DNA from 3 places in the Duganella sp. CY15W genome. Region 1 is predicted to be linked to each of the others. Evidence: predicted binding sites of a transcription regulator. Region 1 holds the regulator's gene; each other region holds the start of a gene.
What was found. Region 1 encodes sigma-54, which starts transcription at its own class of promoters, with help from an activator protein. Its sites were predicted from a motif close to TGGCANGNAANCTGCTTT; they were not measured.
Positions count from the first base shown of each region.

Region 1 (2,266 bases):
CATGGTTCTCCAGGAGAGTTAAACGTTTAACTATTCTACTGCAAAAAAGGGCGTCCTTGAGCGCCCTTTGTTTGATGTGCTGTGACCGCTAATCAGGCGGAGGCAGCGGGTTCGTAGCTGTCGGGGATATGCTTGATGGCATCGTGCCCGTGCGATTGAACTTTGGATTTGTACTTCATGACCTGCCGGTCAAGCTTGTCGATCAGGGTATCGATGGCGGCGTACAGGTCTTGCGACAGGCTTTCCACGTAGACGGTCTTGCCGGACATACGCAGGTTGATTTCAGCCTTCTGGCGTTTCTCTTTCTCTTTAAGGTTATCTACGGTCAGGATGACAGCAATATCAATCACTTGATCAAAGTGGCGGGTGACCCGTTCCAGTTTATTCTGCACGTACTCGCGAATAGCTGCGGTCACTTCGAGATGATGTCCACTGATGGTGAGATTCATACACACTCCTAAAGATAAGTCGCTTCTAACGGTTAGTGCGATACCCCTTGCTGCCGGGCGCGCAGGAACCAAGTAACTACAAAGACTTGCGGAGACTGACTGGTGGGATTTTGAGGGCTTCGCGATATTTGGCAACGGTCCGTCGCGCAATCACCATACCCTGTTCTCCCAGCATGTCCGCAATCTTACTATCGGATAAAGGATTTTTCGGGTCTTCTGCTCCTGTGAGTTGCACGATCAATGCACGTATCGCCGTCGAACTTGCTTCCCCGCCAGCTTCGGTGGCGACATGGCTACCAAAGAAATATTTCAGCTCAAACATGCCGTGCGGGGTCAGCATATATTTTTGAGTTGTTACCCGAGAAATAGTACTCTCGTGTAAACCCAGTGTATCAGCTATTTCGCGAAGCACAAGGGGGCGCATGGCAACCGCACCATGCGAGAAAAAGTTCTTTTGTCTTTCTACTATCGCCTGGGCGACACGCAGGATGGTGTCGAAGCGCTGACGCATATTCTTGATCAGCCACTTGGCCTCTTGCAGCTGCGCGCCCATCGCACTTTCGCCCTTGCCCTGCTTGAGCAGGTTGGCATACATCTGGTTCACGCGCAGGCGCGGCATGACGTCGTTATTGAGGCTGACCTGCCAGCCATTTCGCGCTTTTTTAACGATCACATCGGGCACCACGTAGTCCGATACATCCGATGCAAACGCGGCGCCCGGATGCGGGTTGCACTGGCGGATCACGGCCTGCGCTTCACGCAGGTCTTCGTCATCGCACAGCAGCGCTTTTTTCAGTTTGTTGAAGTCGCGCTGCGCAAACCACGTGAGGTGTTTTTCCACGATGGCCAGGGCCATACGCCTAGTCACCAACGGTACGCCGGGCAGGCGTTTGATTTGCAGGGCCAGGCATTCGGATGCATTGCGTGCGCCCACGCCCATCGGATCAAAGCTTTGCAGCAGGCTTAGTGCTGTCTGCAGTTCTTCGATTTCCACTGCCAGTTCTTCGGGCAGGCGCGCGTGGATGTCGTCCAGCGATTCTTCCAGATAGCCGTTCTCGTCGAGCGCATCGATGATGAGTTCCACCAGCGCGCGGTCGCGCATTTCCAGCACCGTCACGCGCATCTGTTCCATCAGATGTTCGCGCAGCGTGCAGTGGTGCGCTTCCAGCTGCGGACGCGATTCCTCGTCATCGGTATTTTTGCTGCGGCCGGAATCGCCCCAGTCCATATCGGCATCGGGCGTGGTGCTTTCGGTATCGGCGGCAGGTGCTTCGTAGCTGTCGGCTTCGGCCGCCGGTGCATCGCCTGGCGGACCTTCGGCCGGCGCTTCCGATGCCGGCGCCTGCTGGCTGATGGCGCCATCGGCCAGCAGGCGCAGCGAGTGGTCGAGCGGATCGTCGAGGCGCTCCAGCAGCGGGTTATCGGTCAGCAGCTGTTCGAGTTCCTGGTGCAGCTCCAGCGTCGACAATTGCAGCAGCCGGATCGACTGCTGCAACTGGGGCGTCAGCGCGAGATGCTGCGACGTGCGCAGTTGCAAAGACTGTTTCATGAAGGCTTACATACGGAAATGTTCACCCAGGTAGACACGCCGCACCGACTCGTTGGCGATGATGTCGTCCGGACGGCCAGATGCCAGCACCGTACCCTGGTTGATAATGTAAGCGCGGTCGCAGATGCCCAGCGTCTCGCGCACATTGTGATCGGTAATGAGGACGCCGATGCCGCGCTCCTTGAGGAAGCGCACGATGCGCTGAATCTCAATCACGGCAATCGGGTCGACCCCGGCGAATGGTTCGTCGAGCAGCACGAAGCGCGGA
Region 1 covers NZ_WWCQ01000002.1:243,090-245,355, forward strand. The annotation lists gene GTP58_RS10640 (alginate lyase family protein) at 1-3, opposite strand, end outside; gene hpf (ribosome hibernation-promoting factor, HPF/YfiA family) at 93-449, opposite strand; gene GTP58_RS10650 (RNA polymerase factor sigma-54) at 526-1,998, opposite strand; gene lptB (LPS export ABC transporter ATP-binding protein) at 2,005-2,266, opposite strand, start outside.

Region 2 (2,266 bases), 370 kb from region 1:
CAGCTAATCAGCGGCATCACCAGCTATTACAGCGACAACCTGTGGACCGGCACACTGGGGCCGAGCTACCGCTTCAGCAACGATGTCACCGGCTACCTCACCTGGCAATACGGCGAAAAATCCGGCTCTGCGCTTAACGTCAACGGCCTGTCCGCCAATGTGCGGCCGGAGAAGACCAACGCCTTCGAGCTGGGCCTGAAATCCAGCCTGCTGAAAAATACGCTGATCATCAATGCGGATATCTACCAGATGAATATTCGCGACTACCAGTCGACGGTGCGTGTGGTGGACGACTTCACCACCCAGACCAATATCGCCAACGGCCAGGCCAATCCGCTGGCTTACGTGACGGCGCAGGGCAACGTGCCCAAGGCGCGCGCGCGCGGACTGGAGCTGGATGCGGTCTATTCCGGCATTCCCAACCTGAGCATCCGCGTGGCGGGCGCCTATACGGATGCGCGCTACGTCAGCTTCCCGCTGGCGGCCAAGCCGGATGAACAGGCTTACCTGGCTGCCGCCTACGTTGACCAGAGCGGCCTGACGCTGCCGGGTGTGGCCAAGTGGACCGGCAACGTCGGCGCCGAGTACCGCGTGCCGGTGTGGGGCAACAAACAGTTCCACACCAGCTTCAACACCGCGTTCACCAGCCGCTATAACAATACCGATACGCTGTCTTCGTATGGCGTGGTGCCGGGGAATGCCATCACCGACTTCGCCATTGGCCTGGGTTTCAAGAGCGGCTTCGACGTCAGCCTGATCGTCAAGAACCTGACCGACAACCGCGCGCACGAACCGGCATGGAGCAGCTACTCGCCTAACCCATATCCGCGCTGGTACGGCCTGACCTTCAGCGGCAAGCTGTGAGGCTGACCGCAGCCTGCTGCATTTCCAGCAGCAGGCTGCTGCAACTGTCTGGCGCGAAGCACCCCTGCCACCGCGCCGAACCTGAATTTCCATTGAAATCAACCACATGCGCATCCGGGACTGGCTGGCACGATAGTTGCCACTTAAAGCAGCAACATCAACCGTCCATGTATGCAGAAGGAGCAAGTCCGTGAACCATCCTGTAATCAAGACGCTATCGGTCGCCGTGCTGCTGGCCCTTTCCGCCGCATTGTCGGCGGCGACCGATGACAAGCCAGCCGATACCGCCAAGCCGGCGTCCGCCCCGACCAAGGCCGCCTGGGCCTACACCACGCCGCAGCGTCCCGTCGTCCCCACCGTCAAGCAGAAAGCCTGGGTACGCACGCCGGTAGACGCCTTCGTGCTGGCCAAGCTGGAAGAGAAAGGCCTGAAGCCATCGCCGGACGCCGACCGCGCCACCTATATTCGCCGCGCCACGCTGGATACCTGGGGCCTGCTGCCAACGCCGGAGGACGTCAAAGCCTTCGTCAACGACAAATCGCCGGACGCCTATGAGAAGCTGGCCGACCGCCTGCTGTCATCGCCGCACTATGGCGAGCGGCAGGCGCGCCGCTGGCTGGACCTGGCGCGCTATGCTGACAGCGCCGGCTTCCAGCAGGACGTCACGCGTCCCAACAACTACCGCTACCGCGACTACGTCATCACCGCCTTCAATAGCGACAAGCCATTCAACCGCTTTATCCGCGAGCAGATCGCCGGTGACGAGATCTGGCCGGAAAACCAGGAAGCCCATGTGGCGACTGGCTTCCTGGCCGGCTACCCCGACAATCTTAACTCGCGCGACCTGGTGCAGCGCAAATACCAGATCGCCACCGACATGACGGACCTGGTCGGCGAAACCTTCCTGGCGTCCACCATCGGTTGCGCGCGCTGCCACAACCACAAGGCCGACAAGGTCAGCCAGAAAGAATACTTCCAGCTGCAGGCCTTCTTCGCCAATACCAGCTTTGACGAAAAGGCACCCGCCATCAAGGGCGACGCCGAACTGGCGTTCGAGAAGCAGCAGACCGCTTACCGCGAAGCGACCAAGGATATCCGCGCCAAGCAGAAAGCCATCCTCGATACGGTACGCACCGACGGCGTCAAGTACCATAAGGAGCGCTACCTGACCGACAGCCGCGATGCCATTTTCAAACCGGAAGCGGAATGGACGGCGATGGACCGCTGGGTCAACTTCCGTCTGAAATCCGTCAGCAGCGAGCAGGATGTGGTGGCCTACCTGCGCCTGACCTCCGAAGACAAGGACGCCGCAGAATACAACCCGGCCAACGTCGAGAAGTGGAAGCAGTATCAGAAACTGACCGCCGACCTACGCAAGTTCGACAAGCTGAAACCAGAGAAA
Region 2 covers NZ_WWCQ01000002.1:617,442-619,707, forward strand. The annotation lists gene GTP58_RS12300 (TonB-dependent receptor) at 1-864, shown strand, start outside; gene GTP58_RS12305 (DUF1549 and DUF1553 domain-containing protein) at 1,055-2,266, shown strand, end outside.
Region 2: the regulator sigma-54 is predicted to act here: its motif matches at 990-1,007, upstream of GTP58_RS12305 (DUF1549 and DUF1553 domain-containing protein).

Region 3 (2,266 bases), on a different contig from region 1:
CGCCACACGGTGAGCATGAGGCGGCGCGCGGTTTCGCTGTCGTCGCCCAGATGGCGTGCCACCAGCACGCCCTTGGTCTGCGTTACGCCGAAGCGGTGTGCACCATCGGCGGCGACAGCGGTGCGGATCTCGTTCAATACCGCGGCAGGCAGCGGCTTGCCGGCGGCGATCAGCGTGGCGCAGACTGTGTGGCCATCCAGCGCCAGCGGGCTGCCCAACTGCCCGCCCAGCATGTCGCCCTGCTCCCACCACAGCAGACGACCCTCGCGGCGGATGCTGCTGCGCTGGCGTATCCTGCCGCTATCGAACGTCTCTCCCGATCCGCGCCGGCCCATGCAAAGAATCTCGCAACCGATAAAGGTTGCGCCCGCAGCCAGCTCCACGTGCTGCTCCAGCACCACGTTAGCGGTATCAAAAAAGATTGTTTCCTGCGGCAGCCATTCCAGTGCCGCGTCCTGGTTCACATGCAGGTGCACGGTCTGTTGCGATACCTTGCCATTGGCCTGGTACCACTTGGCCGCGCCAGGTGTAGTGATGAACGCGTGCGCGCGATCGCCCACGCCAATATCGATTTCCAGCTGATCGCCACCGACCACGCCGCCCGGCGGATGAACCACGATGGCCTGGCAGACTTTGGCGTCTTCCGGATACAGCGCCTTCTGCACACGCAGCGGGCCGTGATGGATTTTATTGAACAACCGCGTGGTGCCGGCATCGTCGGCAAAACCGAGGGTGAGACTGGCCTGCCAGGCACTGTGGCCAGTGCTGGCGTTTACGTCGCGCGGTGCAGTGCAGTCGGGCATAGAAACAGAGATGCTAAATAACCGTTGATCTATGCAATCAGCGTGCCAGCATAAATTCCTTCCTGCGCGCGCAGGCTGCACCGAGATATGGCAAACAGCACCAACTTGGTGCAACTAATTGAAAATGGTGCGGGTCAGATGTGCTCGTGAACTATGCGGCAACGATGGAGGTGGCCGGCCAATTCCAGAATCCAAACACGAGATTTCCGAAACCCGAGGGAAGATCGAACGCCCAGTCCACGATGCTGCGGCTTGCATCGCAGTCTGGACAAGTTCCAATCAACTATGTCCACAAGTCGTTTGATGACTTAACAATTGAAACTCCCCGCACTGCGTCTTCGAGCACTTCATCCGGAATGGCAGACGCTTCGAGCGAATGGACTGAGTAAATGCGGTCGCCATCACCATAGGCACACAGTCTTAACTTTTCCAACAGCTCGAAGGCCAAGAGGCGCATTGGCGCATCGTACAGGGGTCTACCGATAGCAAACTCAATTGCATCCAAAGATTCCAGCGCGATGCCGCCTTCATCAGAGCCAATCGTCTCTTCATCACCTTGCCATGGGAAAAATACCGGAATAAATCCGTCCCCTAAGGGCTCACCCAACTTGCAGCCATGCTTCAACAAAATCACTTTCAGCAAAGACAAGTTGAAAGTGGCTTCCTCGCCATCATTAAAGGATGAAAAATAAATATTATCCAATTCTCTATACCTTAGTTAAAAAAGAGGCAGTTGTTAGCCCCTGCACTCGATGATTACTCGTGGCCGACTGTCGCCCTCAAGCTTCGAAAGTGGCCACATAATAGGGATATGCACCTTACCGCAAATTTTTTGCGGACTTGCTTTGCTTCTTCTATTGCGGTTTTAATTTGATAATAATAACAACAATAACCGCCCGTACCTTTAGTCCTTCTCGTTGCGTAGATAAAGGAAGCGCAGGCCAAAGCCCCAGCTGCGCCAATTGTTCGCCAACCGCACCAGCCAGTCAGCGACGACATCGTTTGCCGCGCTGAGCTTGGCTTGGTAGCGAAAACAGGTATGGGTGATACCCAAAGCGAGGTAGACATCCTTGACGGTAGTCAGACCCACGTCAAAATACCACTGCGCTATCTCACGTCGGCGAGCCGGCGCCACCACTTTTTTGCCAAGCCTCAGCGACAATCTTGGCCTTGGACGCAAGAGCTTTACTAGGGTGTTCTGGGCTTGCGGCTGTCTTTCAGTGCTTCTGGCTCCAATTCTGGGTAGGCATCGTGGATAGGTCGGATGATGCAATAATACAATTCCGTCATGATCTTGCTAACCTCTTCCCGATATTCCTTAAATTCGTTTTCCGGGCACGTATCTTTTACCCGGATAAGAGAGTCATTCAGGCGTTCACAAACGTCTGACATTGTTTTGAGCACTTCTTCTGAGATTTGGCGATTCATTTTGATCCTATACAGAGCTTAGAGATATCGGTTTC
Region 3 covers NZ_WWCQ01000005.1:170,947-173,212, forward strand. The annotation lists gene GTP58_RS23285 (urease accessory protein UreD) at 1-803, opposite strand, end outside; gene GTP58_RS23290 (hypothetical protein) at 1,087-1,506, opposite strand; partial or broken gene GTP58_RS31965 (IS3 family transposase) at 1,714-1,842, opposite strand; gene GTP58_RS23300 (hypothetical protein) at 1,992-2,231, opposite strand.
Region 3: the regulator sigma-54 is predicted to act here: its motif matches at 834-851, upstream of GTP58_RS23285 (urease accessory protein UreD).